3 regions of the Halomonas sp. LC1 genome follow, and region 2 is predicted to be linked to each of the others. Evidence: predicted binding sites of a transcription regulator. Region 2 holds the regulator's gene; each other region holds the start of a gene.

The links. The regulator FNR, encoded in region 2, switches genes on or off when oxygen is low (the NO sensors DNR and NnrR bind a similar motif). The targets are predictions, from matches to a motif close to TTGATNTANATCAA.
Region 1: the regulator FNR is predicted to act here: its motif matches at 1,984-1,997, upstream of cyoA (ubiquinol oxidase subunit II).
Region 3: the regulator FNR is predicted to act here: its motif matches at 1,580-1,593, upstream of ccoM (cytochrome c oxidase subunit CcoM).

What each region holds. Positions count from the first base shown of each region.
Region 1 covers NZ_JASSPG010000001.1:372,358-376,829, reverse strand. The annotation lists gene QIT27_RS01770 (outer membrane protein OmpK) at 25-870, opposite strand; gene QIT27_RS01765 (DeoR/GlpR family DNA-binding transcription regulator) at 1,153-1,920, shown strand; gene cyoA (ubiquinol oxidase subunit II) at 2,210-3,256, shown strand; gene cyoB (cytochrome o ubiquinol oxidase subunit I) at 3,259-4,472, shown strand, end outside.
Region 2 covers NZ_JASSPG010000002.1:142,929-147,400, reverse strand. The annotation lists gene QIT27_RS03570 (sulfite exporter TauE/SafE family protein) at 1-540, shown strand, start outside; gene hemN (oxygen-independent coproporphyrinogen III oxidase) at 657-2,084, shown strand; gene fnr (fumarate/nitrate reduction transcriptional regulator Fnr) at 2,143-2,892, shown strand; gene ttcA (tRNA 2-thiocytidine(32) synthetase TtcA) at 2,882-3,790, opposite strand; gene QIT27_RS03550 (3'-5' exonuclease family protein) at 3,866-4,472, opposite strand, start outside.
Region 3 covers NZ_JASSPG010000003.1:83,280-87,751, reverse strand. The annotation lists gene QIT27_RS06095 (GGDEF domain-containing protein) at 1-590, opposite strand, end outside; gene QIT27_RS06090 (hypothetical protein) at 590-1,006, opposite strand; gene ccoM (cytochrome c oxidase subunit CcoM) at 1,395-1,520, opposite strand; gene QIT27_RS06085 (FKBP-type peptidyl-prolyl cis-trans isomerase) at 1,656-2,174, opposite strand; gene QIT27_RS06080 (AmpG family muropeptide MFS transporter) at 2,307-3,677, shown strand; gene QIT27_RS06075 (SEC-C domain-containing protein) at 3,693-4,472, opposite strand, start outside.

The sequences.
Region 1 (4,472 bases), on a different contig from region 2:
TCGGATCGTGAGGAGTGTGAGCGATTACAGTAAGTTCAACTTCACTGAGTAGATCATCGCGTTTTGATAAGCGTCCGGGGTGCCCAGTTTATTCTCTGAGTAGCGGTACTGCACGCCTGTCGTGATCAGATCGGACGGGTGCCACCACAGGCTCAGCGCACCGTTGGTACCGACGCTGCCTGCTTTGTCGCCCACGTAGTTCTGAGTCAGGTACTCGTCGTCGCGGCCGAAGGTCTGCTCGTGCCAGTTGGTCACGCTGAAGTTTTGGTTCAGGGCGGTAAAGTCGTAGCCTGCGACCCAGCCAGCCATGAAGCCGTTCATGCCGGTGTAGCTATTGCTCTGCACGCGGGCTGCACCGATGAACGGTTTGAACCACAGGCCGTTGTCGAACGTGGTGCGATACCCCAAGCCGAGAATTTGGTCTTGCTCGCGAGACTCGTAGCCGTAGTCGCGGAAGTCGTACAGGTGGGCATAAATCGACAGCGGGCTGTCGCCCAAGTAGATGTGAGAGGTCACTTTACCCGCAGTACGGAAGTTGTCTTTACCGCCGCTGGCTTGGTCGAACTGGTCGTTGGTCGGGTTCTCGAAATCGAAGAAGCCGTAGAATTCGCCCCAGCTAAAGCCGACGCCGCCTTCGATTTCAACGAACGTAAAGTCGCTTTTCGCCGCGTTGCTGGCGGTGCGTGCTTCGGTGCCGTTCGACCAGTCCAGGTAGTTGACTGAAACGTTGGCAAACGACCACAGACGGTCGAGGGTTTGCGGCTCGGCATCGTCGGCAAACGCAGGGGTTGCTACGGCAGCACTGGCCAGTAAAACGCCAGCGCCAAGCGTGACGAACGAAGAAGAACGAGAGTGGGATAGAGCAGTCATGGAAGCCTCAACAGGTTTGTATCTCGGGGCCAGAGGGGCTGGCGTTCCGACGTTATGGGTCGTGTGGGCTGGCGTTGATGTTAAAATTATAACATTGAGTGTTATTTTTTTAACTTTGATTTGCAAGTATTGTCACATCAACGCTATTTAAATGTGATAAGCGCATCATGTGCGGGTGATAAACGTGCGTAGCAGTGGAAATCAGCGAGGGGCTAGCTCAGCATAGAGCGCCTGGTAGGGCTTAGTGCTGATAACAAAATGAATCATAAGGAGATGCCAGACATGAACGATCGGAGCGCACAGCGCATGGCGATGTTGCAAGAAGCGTTGGCTAGCGGGGGAACGCTGCATCTTCGCGATGCTGCCGAGCTGTGCGGCGTCTCCGAAATGACCATTCGTCGGGATCTTTCAACGCAGCCGTCGGCCATTAGTCTGCTGGGTGGGCGGCTGGTGATGGCCAGCTACCCGGGCGTGACGCCGGTGTATGATTTGACCGAACAACAGGCGAGTCACTACCAAGTGAAGCAGCGGCTTTGCCAGCGTGCAGCCAGCTTTATCGAAGAGGGCGACACGCTGTTCATCGACTGCGGCTCCACACTGATTCCGCTGCTGGGCCAGCTCAGCCGCTTCCGCGAATTAACCGTAGTGACGTATGCGCTCAACGTGGCCAACGCCGTGGCCGGGTTGCCCAACGTGCGCCTGGTGCTGCTGGGCGGGCTGTTCTATGCCTCCTCCCAATCGTTTGGCAGCGACGGCATGGGCGCTGCTATCGAGCGTTTGGGCATCAATAAAGCACTGATCTCCGCCGCAGGCGTGGATTGCGAACGAGGCGTAAGCTGCTTTCATTTTCATGAAGTCGGGCCCAAACAAGCGGCCATTGCCACGGCGATGCAGCGGCTGTTGGTGGTCGATGCCAGCAAATTTGGCGTGGTGCGCCCGGCTTATTTTGCCTCGCTGGAGGATTTCGATATCGTCGTCACTGACGATGAGCGAGCCCCTGGCCTGCTGGAGCGCCATCCACTGCCCACCTTGAGCGTCACGCTCGCCTAAACAGAGAGGATGCTGCTTGGCACCCAACGGGTGCGCAGGGTGCGGCATAACGTCTCTTTCTGATTGACCCAGATCAATAGAAAATACTTTAGTCTTAGTTGATGCACGCAAGGTGCACGGCCAAGGCTCGCCACCAACCCCATAAGGTGGCGCATATTTTTCCCGGAGCAACGCAGTTGCGCTCACTGTTCTGGGAAAAGTATGGGGTGATAGTTAGCTTGCTACTTAGTTGGCTACACGTCCGCCAAGCAGCAGGCTGTTTTAGACAACTCTCTGATGAGATCACACCATGCAACTACCTACCCACTGGCGCAGGCGAGGCACTTTTGTGCTCGTCGCATTGTGCTTGCTGTTAACGGGCTGCAGTTCTGCATTGCTGGATCCCAAGGGGCAGATTGGCGTTGAGCAACGCTCGCTGATTTTGACCTCCTTTGGGCTGATGCTGATCGTGGTCATTCCGGTCATCGTGATGACGCTGCTGTTTGGCTGGCGCTACCGGCGCAGTAACCGCGTCGCCAAGTATCTGCCGGACTGGGCGCACTCCAACGCCATCGAAGCGGCCGTTTGGACCGTGCCCTGCTTGATCATTGCCGTACTCGCCTTTCTCACCTTTAAAACCTCCCACAGCCTGGACCCCCACAAACCGCTGGAAAGCGACGTGGAACCCATGGAGATCCAAGCCGTCGCGCTGGATTGGAAGTGGCTGTTCATCTACCCGGAACAGGGCATTGCTAGCGTCAATGAACTGGCCTTCCCGGTAGATACCCCCGTGCGCTTCCGAGTGAGTTCTGGCTCGGTAATGAACGCCTTCTTCATTCCACGCTTAGGCAGCCAGATCTACGCCATGGCGGGCATGGATAACGATGTTCACCTGATTGCCGACGAAGAGGGCGTCTACCCCGGCCGTTCCACCAACTACAGCGGTGCTGGCTTCTCTGGGATGACCTTCGATGCCCACGTCACCTCTCCGGCGGAATTCGACGCCTGGGTGGAAAACGTGCGTGCCGCCGACGACACCCTGACCTTCCCGGATGGTTACGAAGCCTTGGCGCAGCCGACGGAGTATCACCCGGTGGAGTACTTCTCGGCGGTCACGCCCGAGCTGTATGAGTCGATCGTCAGCAGCTTCCACAGTGGTGACGGCAGTGGGCACGGCGGTCATGCAAACCACGGTGACGCCATCAGTGATGCCCACGATAGCCACGGCGAATCCAGCGAGCTAGAGAGCGCCAACGGGTCGCAACAGCAGGCCGCGATCGGCCACGTTACCAATCAGCATGCAGGTGATGACCACGCCTTGGGCGGCCATCCCACAAGCGTTGAAGCGGGGGGTTAAGCATGTTTGGAAAACTCACGTTAGAAGCAATTCCGTATCACGAACCGATCATTATGGTCGTTGCCGCCTTCATGGCGATTGGGGGTGCCGCGCTACTGGGCGCACTGACGTACTACCGTAAATGGGGCTGGCTGTGGAACGAGTGGTTTACCTCCGTCGACCACAAAAAGCTCGGCATCATGTACTTCGTGGTGGCCTTGGTCATGCTGCTTCGCGGCTTTGCCGATGCGATCATGATGCGGACGCAACTGGCCATGGCGGCCGGTGGGGCCGCAGGTTATCTCCCTCCTGAACACTACGATCAGATCTTTACCGCCCACGGCGTGATCATGATCTTCTTCGTTGCGATGCCCATGGTCATCGGTCTGATGAACCTGGTGGTGCCCCTGCAAATCGGCGCCCGCGACGTTGCTTTCCCGTTTTTGAATAACCTGAGTTTCTGGCTGTTCGCCGTGTCGGCGATTTTGGTCAATATTTCCCTCGTGGTAGGGGAGTTCGCCAAAACCGGCTGGCTCGCTTACGCGCCTTTATCGGGGATAGAGTTTAGCCCTGGGGTGGGGGTCGATTACTGGATATGGGCACTGCAAATATCCGGGATAGGCACCACGCTCACCGGCATTAATTTCTTCGTTACCATTCTGAAAATGCGCACCAAAGGCATGACCCTGTTCCGCATGCCGATTTTTACCTGGACGTCGCTGTGCGCCAACGTCCTGATTATTGCCTCGTTTCCGATTCTGACCGCGACCATCGCGCTGTTAACCCTTGACCGCTACTTCGGTATGCACTTCTTCACCAATGACTTTGGCGGCAACATGATGATGTACGTCAACCTCATTTGGGCCTGGGGTCACCCGGAAGTGTACATTCTGATTCTGCCGGCCTTTGGCGTGTTCTCTGAAGTCATCGCCACCTTCGCGCGCAAGCGTCTGTTTGGTTACAAAACCATGGTCTGGGCCACGGTGGCCATCACGCTGCTGTCGTTTATCGTGTGGCTGCACCACTTCTTCACCATGGGTGCTGGCGCCAACGTGAACGCCTTCTTCGGCATCATGACGATGATCATTGCCATCCCCACCGGGGTGAAGGTGTTCAACTGGCTGTTTACCATTTTCCGCGGCAGCCTTGAGCTGACCTCGCCGGTGCTGTGGACCCTGGGCTTCATCATCACCTTTACCCTAGGCGGTATGACTGGCGTGATGCTGGCGCTCCCGGC
Region 2 (4,472 bases):
CTGCTGCTCAGTTATAACGTGGGCCGCATTTTGAGCTACATGACGGCAGGGGCCTTGGCAGCCACGCTCGGCACCCTGGTCTCGCTCTCGCCGCAGGCGCGTATCGCGCTGCAAATCGTCGCGGCGGTGATGCTGATCCTAATGGCGCTGTATATCGCCAACTGGTGGAAAGGGCTATTGAAAGTCGAAGCCGTGGGGCGCAGGCTATGGCGCTTCATCGAACCCGTTGGGCGACGTTTGATGCCCGTGGTTCACCTGCCGCAAGCTTTTGCGCTAGGTGCCCTGTGGGGCTGGCTGCCTTGCGGGCTGGTGTACTCGATGCTCGCCTGGAGCTTGGCCATTGCCGACCCGCTACAAGGGGCGTTATTGATGGGTGCCTTTGGCTTGGGCACCCTGCCCGCACTGCTGGCCACGGGCCTTGCGGCGCGCCAGCTAAGTCAGCTCATCCGCCATCCCGCCACGCGTAGCCTCGCCGCACTGACCATTATCGGCTTTGCCTTGTGGCAGCTCTGGGTACTTCTCTTTCCCACCGGGCATTGAACACAACGACGGCTATTGCGCCGTTGCTTGATATAGCTCAACCCTTTGCGTGTGGAACCGGCGTAACATTGGCGCATCCGCTTTTCTGCTTGCCCTGTTACGTCGGAGCGCTCCCTATGCCCGTTAACGCCACTGCTGCCCTCGCTCACCCCTCTTCCGCAGCGGCGGAGACCACTGCCTGGGACGACGCACTGCTACGCCGTTACGACACCAGCGGCCCGCGCTATACCTCGTACCCGACGGCACTCTCTTTTCATGACCAATTCACTGCTGACGATATGAGCCAGGCGCTTGCGCGCAGCAACGCCAGCCGAAAACCGCTCTCACTGTACGTGCACGTCCCGTTTTGTCGGAAAATTTGCTTTTACTGCGCGTGCAACAAAATCGCTACAAAAAATACCGCTCTGGCCGAACCCTACTTATCACGGTTGGATCGCGAGATGGTGCTCACTGCGCGCCATTTGGATACAAAGCGTCCGGTGCAGCAGCTGCACTGGGGCGGCGGCACGCCAACGTTTCTCACTCTGGCTCAGATGAGCGATTTGATCGACCGCTTAGACGCACGCTTTGGCCTCTCCAATGCGCCGGACCGTGATTACGCCATCGAAATCGACCCACGTGAGGCGGATGTCTTTACCCTGCGCCATTTGCAGTCGCTGGGCTTCAACCGCTTGAGCTTGGGCGTACAAGACCTCGATCCACAGGTACAAGCGGCGATCAATCGCGTTCAGCCCCGGGTGCTCACCGAAACGCTAATGGATGAAGCCCATCGGCTCGGCTTTCGCTCGCTCAACCTCGATTTGATTTATGGCCTGCCCTTACAAACCGAGAAGAGTTTCGCGGACACGCTGCGCCAAGTGATCGAGCTAGGTCCCGCACGGCTGTCGGTGTTTAACTATGCGCATCTGCCGACCCGCTTTGCGCCCCAACGACGCATCAAGGACGCCGACCTGCCCAGCGCCGATGAGAAGCTGGCCATGCTGCATACCACCATTGCGATGCTGACCCAGGCGGGCTATGTGCATATCGGCATGGACCATTTCGCGCGCCCCGACGACAGCTTGGCCAAGGCGCAGCGCAACGGCACCCTGCAGCGCAACTTTCAAGGCTATTCCAGCCACGCCGAGTGCGACTTGATTGGTTTGGGGGTATCGGCCATTTCTCGGATCAACGATAGCTACGCGCAAAACCCTACCCGGCTCGCTGACTATGAAGCGGCCTTAGATGAAGGTAGGCTGGCGACCGTGAAAGGGTTACGTTTAAATAAGGATGACCTAATGCGAAGAGAGGTCATCGAGCGGCTCATGTGCGATATGGCCATTGACCTCGACACTGTCGGCCAGCGCTGGCAGGTCGATGCCGCAGATTACTTTGCCAACGCCCTTGAGCGGTTGGAAATCGCCGAACGGGATGGCCTGTTAACGCGTCAGGGGCTTCGGCTCACCGCCACCCCGGTGGGGCGGCTACTCATTCGACACCTGGCCATGGCCTTCGACACCCACTTACAACGCCAGGATGGCCAGCGCTACTCAAAGATCGTGTGAGCGCCTTGAGCCACCTGCCCCCCTGTACCCATGATGGCGAATAAGAAGGGAGACCCCCATGTCATATCCTGCCAGCCAACGACGTTCACTGCTGCAAGAAGCGCGCTGCCAAACCTGTAGTTTAAGCTCGCTGTGCTTACCGCTTGCCCTGGAGCTTGAGGATATGAGCCAGTTCGATGCCATCATTCGCCGTCGCTCGCCGCTGAAGAAGGGCGAACCGCTGTTTCGTCAGGGCGACGCGTTCACCAGCGTTTATGCCGTGCGCTCTGGCAGTTTGAAACAGGTGACCAGCGAAGGGAACGGTAACGATCAGCTCACCAACTTCTTTCTGCCCAGCGAGCTGGTCGGCTTGGATGGTATCGACGAAGAGTACTACCCCGGTACCGTGATTGCCCTGGAGACGACCACGGTATGCGAAATTCCGTTCGACCGCTTGGAGTCGCTCTCCCAAGAACTGCCCGAGCTGCGTGGTCAGCTTTACCGCAGCATGAGTAAAGAGCTGCGCGATGACCGTAAGATGATGCGCTTGCTGTCACGCAAAACCGCCGACCAGCGGCTCGCCAGCTTTTTGATTACGCTCTCTGACCGCTTCCGTCGCCGGGGTTACTCCCCCTACAGCTTTCGGCTGTCGATGTCGCGGGCCGATATGGGCAACTACCTAGGTCTGGCGGTGGAAACGGTCAGCCGTATTCTCAGCCGCTTTCAGCAGCAGGAGGTGGTGGCCGTTTCGGGTCGCGAGGTGAATATTTTGGACATGCAGCGCCTCATCACCCTGGCAGAAGAGGAGGCGCAGACGATTACACGTTAAACGCCTGAATGCGGCTCTCCATCAGCGCCGCCTGCTTCGCTTCCAGACCGGCAAAGTCGAATAGCTCGCGGTCAGCAAGCTGGGAAGGGGCGACGTTGGTGACGGCTTTGAACATGCTCTCCAAACGGCCAGGGTGCTTCTTGTCCCACTCTGCCAACATCTCTTTGACGATCTGGCGCTGCATGTTGGGCTGTGAACCGCACAGGTTGCAGGGAATGATCGGAAACGCCATCAGCCGTGAAAACTCTGCAATGTCCGCCTCTTTGCAGTACGCCAGCGGGCGAATCACGATATTTTTCCCGTCATCAGAGAGCAGTTTCGGCGGCATGGCCTTCAGCGTACCGCCGAAGAACATATTCAGGAACAGCGTTTCCAGAATATCTTCCCGGTGGTGACCCAGGGCAATCTTGTTGGCGCCAATCTCGTCGGCAAACCCATACAGCGAGCCACGGCGCAGACGTGAACAGAGCGCGCAGGTGGTCTTTCCTTCCGGCGTTTTCTCCTTCACGACCGAATAGGTATCACGTTCGAGAATGTGGTACTCCACCCCCAGCTTGTCTAAGTACTGGGGCAACACGTGCTCCGGGAAACCAGGCTGTTTTTGGTCCATATTGACCGCCACGAGCGAGAAATTGACCGGCGCGTTGCGCTGAAGATTGCGCAAGATCTCCAACATCGTGTAGCTGTCTTTGCCACCGGAGAGACACACCATGACCCGGTCGCCCTCTTCGATCATGTTGTAATCGATGATGGCATTTCCCACTTCGCGCCGCAGGCGTTTTTGCAACTTGTTGAATTCACGCTTCTGCTTGGCATCCTGCAGCTCATGCTGCTGGGCAAGAGACTCGTCAGACGCGCTGTCTGACGCAGTAGGGTCAAAGTAGTCAGGTTGTAACATGATCGTCGCACTGCCGATGGGTGAAGGAGCAGCGCGTATTCTAACAACACTCCGAAGCTCTACCCAATACAAACCCTAGGCCGTCAGGGCGATCTCACGCTGTAAACGCAGGTAGAGGAGCGCGCTGGCGGTGGCTTCACTGACCACGCTGGGCCAGATCAATGGCGGTAGCTGCCAGCGAGCCAACGCTACGCCAAGCGGGTCGAGGGTATCGATGTGTGGATGCAGCCGCCGCAGCTGTCGCCCGTGCAACTTGGCAACGTCCACCTGGGCGTTGGGGAGACCAAACCCCAATACGCTTTTGAACAGCCCGTTCAAAGGTTCGAGGGTGTGCTCCAACTGCCAGCCGACCAGCGGCCGGTTGCCGATGAAGTCGGCCAACTCCGTCAGGCACTCGGCATCTGGCGTGCGCGGCGCGTCGGTGGCGTGTAGCTGGTGATGGCGTCGCAGGGTAGCAGGGACTAGCGCGGGCGATACCGACAACGTGGCCCACCACATACGACTGGTGTGCACACGGCGCGGGTTCAGTACCACCGCCGCTACGCTGATCACCGCTGGCTGACCCTCGCTCACCTGGCAGGCCATGGCCACGGACTCTTCCCCCATGTAGGGCTGAAATAGCCAGGCATACGGCGAATAGGCCCAGCGGCGACGGTCGCTTTCTCGCTGAAGCAGCGTTCTC
Region 3 (4,472 bases), on a different contig from region 2:
TGGTGCATGACCCAGAACAGCAGGCCAAGGGCAAAAATCAGCACACTGGAGTAGGTCATTACTTGGTTGTGACGGCGAGTGCTGGATGAAAAGTCGTTGATGGCCATACCACGACGGTCGAGCTGATTCATTTCGATACTGGTCAAGCACTGCACCGGTACGAACAGCGCGTGGGCGGCGTCGAAGGGGTCGATTTGCTCGGTGTCGAGCAGGTCGGCGATGTCATCCATGAGCGCTAGACTGGGGGCGGTGCAGGCGTACTTCTGCCGATAGATATCTACGTCGAAGAGCCCATAGGCTAATTCCAACGAGTGGCGGGCATTGCCAACCTCCAACGGCGACGTCGCGACGAGCAGCTCCTCTTGGGCACGCTGCACGTACCCCCGAGCCCGGGTGGCCAACTGCTGGCCCGTCAGGCTGCCGGTCTGGCTAAAGTACGCCTGGATTTCCGGATAGACCCAGCGTGCTTCGTAGACGATCAGCACCATCAGCCCCACGAAGCTCATCAAGCTCAGCGAGAGCCAGGTAAACAGCCTGCCCGATCTCCAGCGAACCGGCGGCTCGGGCGGCTTCTCAGGCTCGGTAGACATCACCACTGCGCCTCGATGCTACGAATCATCCAAATCCAGTCGTTGAAGTCGCGCAAGTTCTCGACATCGCGCCCCGTGTATTCACGCTCGACCAATCGAATCGGCCCCCGCGAGCGCAGGGTCAACGGCTCACCCTCCTCGATGGTCACCAAATACCAGGTCGGGTCATCCCAGCCCCCCAGGCTTACCTCGTAATCGTCCCAGGCGGTGAAGTGCAGCGTGGGCGGCACCTCGCCAAAATGCTCGATCAAAAAGTCACGAAAGGAGACCCCGCGCATCTCCACGTCGCGGCCTTGAAAGGGGTCGAAAACGGTAAAGCTCGTATCGGCGCGATCGCGCAGATCCCCCAGCGCGACTTTTTGTGTGGAATCACCATTGATCAGGCTAAGCGCCTGGGCACTGGCGCTGAGTGGCACGCCGACAAGCAGTAAAACGACGAGCCCCCTAGCTGCTTTTGAGAGCGCCCCACTGCAACGTAAGGACAAACGAGACAGAACAGCCTTCATCGCGGTCAGCTTCCTAGTTTGGTTTAGTGCACGATAGTGGTCGAGGCACTTTACCAGAGCATGACCGCCAATGCTTTTCAACGCCAATTAACACTCACGCTTCCGTCTTATTTCTCTTCAACCGCCTCTTACCTCTCCTCCTCCATGGCATGACGCGGTATAAACACGCGGCATAAAAAAGCCGGCCCATTGGGCCGGCAACAGGAAGCTTACACCTTGGCGTAAGCCCCCTCCCCTGACGACTGTCACAGCCGATTGGCTGGAGCCGTGTCGCGCTCGCGCTAAAGCATCGTCGGCGTCACGACTTTTTACGTTCGCCTTTGCGCAAATGATCGCGAATCACGAAACCTACCCAACCCACCATAAAAGCGATCACTAAAGCGACAGTGGCCAAGCCGAAAATAACAGCCTCGTCCCAGTACATAATGTTCCCCTCTCGCCGTGATGTATGGGGCCATCGTACTGCGTCCAGAAAAGAGGAAACTGACCTGGATCAAGCTTTACCAATGACCACCATGGCGGCGATCGCGAACTTGATGCAGGTCAGTTTTTTGGGGGCTTAAAGAACTTTGCGGTCTTCTACGCTACGGTGCTCGGTGCCTGGGGGCAGCGGGTGGCCTTTGGCAAGCTCGGCACGGGTCGCCTCACGAACGTCCAAAATCGTCACCTGATAGCGCAGCGTGTGGCCTGCCAACGGATGGTTGGTGTCCACGGTGACGTTATCGCCGTCGATGGCGAGCACCGTGACGATCTGCGGGCCAGCCTCACCCTCGGTCTGAAACCGGCTGCCGGGTTCGATCGCCGCACCGCCAAACGAGGCGCGGCTCACCTCTTGCACCAGGTCTTCGTTACGCACGCCATACGCGTCGGCGGGTGCCAGCGTAACGCGCAGCTCGTCGCCTGCCGTTTTACCGGCCAAATCACGCTCCAGGCCCGGCAGAATGTTGTCGTGGCCGTGCAGATACTCCAAAGGTTGTTGACGCGCCTGGGAGTCATCCAACACGCGGGTGCTGCCATCGCTGAGCACATCGCTAAGCACGTAGTGCAAGGTCACTACCTGATGGGCGGTAATCGACATGGAAAACTCCTCTCCGGTAAGCTGTCGGCTTTGTCATGGAACGCTGACCATGAACCCTAGACACAGTCTAACATCGTCGGGTTTTTCAGCGGGCCACGTCACCGATGTTTTCTTTTGGGAGTACGTCCTTACATGCCCACCCCGACTCCCCAGCGCAGTTGGCTGGCGGCGCTTGGTATTTACTGCAAAGCGCCAGTGATCACCATGCTGTTTTTAGGCTTTTCCGCTGGCCTGCCCTTTTTACTGGTGTTTTCCACGCTCTCTGCCTGGCTGCGTAGCGATGGCGTCGACGTTGCCGCTATCGGCTTTTTTGCCTGGATCGGGATGCTCTACTCGATCAAATTCTTCTGGGCACCTGTCGTGGACCGGCTTGCTCTACCGCTACTGACGCGGGCGTTTGGGCAACGACGAGGCTGGATGCTGCTGGCCCAAGGCATGATTGCCGCTGGCCTCATTGGCTTAGCGGGCGTCGACCCCGTGGGTAATTTGGGCTGGGTGGCCGCCTTTGCGCTGCTGGTGGCGTTTGGCTCTGCGACGCAGGATATTGCGATAGACGCTTACCGTATCGAATCCGCCAATGACGATGTCCAAGCGGCCATGGCCTCCACCTATATCATCGGCTATCGCGGCGGGCTGCTGGCGGCGGGTGCCGGTGCGCTGTATGTGGCTTCGGCGGTGTCGTGGCACGCCGCCTACCTCACCATGGCGGCTCTGGTCGGCATTGGCGTGCTCACCGTCTTGATTCGACCGGAGCCCCAACGCGCTTCGCTGACCGTGCAGCTCATCCACGAGCCCAAAGTGCGCGCCTTCATCCGCGACAGCCGGGGCCAGCCGAAACCGCTGCGGCGTATGGGCGCCTGGGTGATTGGCGCCATCGTGTGCCCGTTTACCGACTTCTTTCGTCGCTTTGGCGTGAAGGCGATGGGCATTTTGCTATTTATTGCCGTGTTTCGCATCAGCGACTTGGCCATGGCCTCCATGGCCAACCCGCTGTATATCGACTTGGGCTTTTCACTGGCGACCATTGCCAACGTCACCAATATATTTGGGATTGCCATGAGCATTGCCGGGGGGATTCTTGGCGGTCTACTGGTGGCCCGCTATGGCATTGGCCCACTGCTGATTTTTGGCGCAGGGCTGGTGATGGTCACCAACCTGTTGTTTGCGGTGCTTGCGCTGATTGGCAATCAGGTGCCGATGCTGGTGGTGACGATCATCGGTGATAACCTCGCTAACGGCCTCGCCAGCGCGGTATTCATCGCGTTTTTGTCGAGCTTGACCTCGCGCGCGTATACCGCCACGCAGTACGCGCTGTTTTCGTCACTGATGACGCTGCCAGGGAAATTCCTCAGCGGGTTTGGTGGGATCGTCGTGAGTGCCCAGGGCTATGCCACGTTCTTCGTTGTGGCCACTCTGCTCGGCCTACCCGCCATTGTGCTGGCGATCTGGATCAGCCGCGACAAGCAGCTCGTGCCTGCCCCGGTGAACGGGGCAGGCCAATAAGACCGTCAGGGAGGCTCAGCGGTGGTTGGCTAGCCACTCCAGCGCCCCAGGAGTCGTGCGCCACTGGTCACGCATCAGCGTGCGGTACTGCCATGCTTCGGCTCGGGAGCCAGGGTCGACCTGCCCATCGGCGTGGGGCATGGAAGGTCTGGGGTTCTCGGCGCAGATCAGCTCCAGTGCATGGCGGTTGTGTGCCATGACGTCTTGAATGGCGATTTCCGCCGCTGCCTGCTGGCCTAACCGATAGAGCGCCAGCGTGCGCCCCATCAGAAGCCCTAGCACCAATGAACCATCGTCTTTCTGGGGCTCTTCGGTCAGTGCCAGTGCCTCTTCGTTACGGTGGTCGCGCAGCAACTGGTCCAGCACCAGTTCCCTCAGACCTAGGCTGTCTTCCTGATCGATCGCCAGCAGCTCTTCGGCCAGCTCCCGTGAGTGCTGGCGGGCACCGCGCTCCATCCCGACGACCAGCGCCAATCCGGTGCGCAGCAGCATGGCATTATCGGCGTCGTCCCAGCAAAGGCTGCCATCTCCGGCGGCGCGGGCCTGCTCCAACCAGCGAGACAAGCGTAACGCCAGTGGCTCTAGCAGCGTGGGAGCCATCCACGGCAAGCTGCCGAAGCGGCTGGTCAGCGCCAGCGTCAGATCCTGCACGACCTGGGGCGCGTCTAGCCATTCAGGATGCGCACACAGTGCCGACATCCACTCCACCGCATTACCCCAGGGGTCATCACGGAAGCCTAGCGCCACGTCTTCGTCCACCATGACCTGAAACTGCTCGTGCCAAGCGGCAAACAG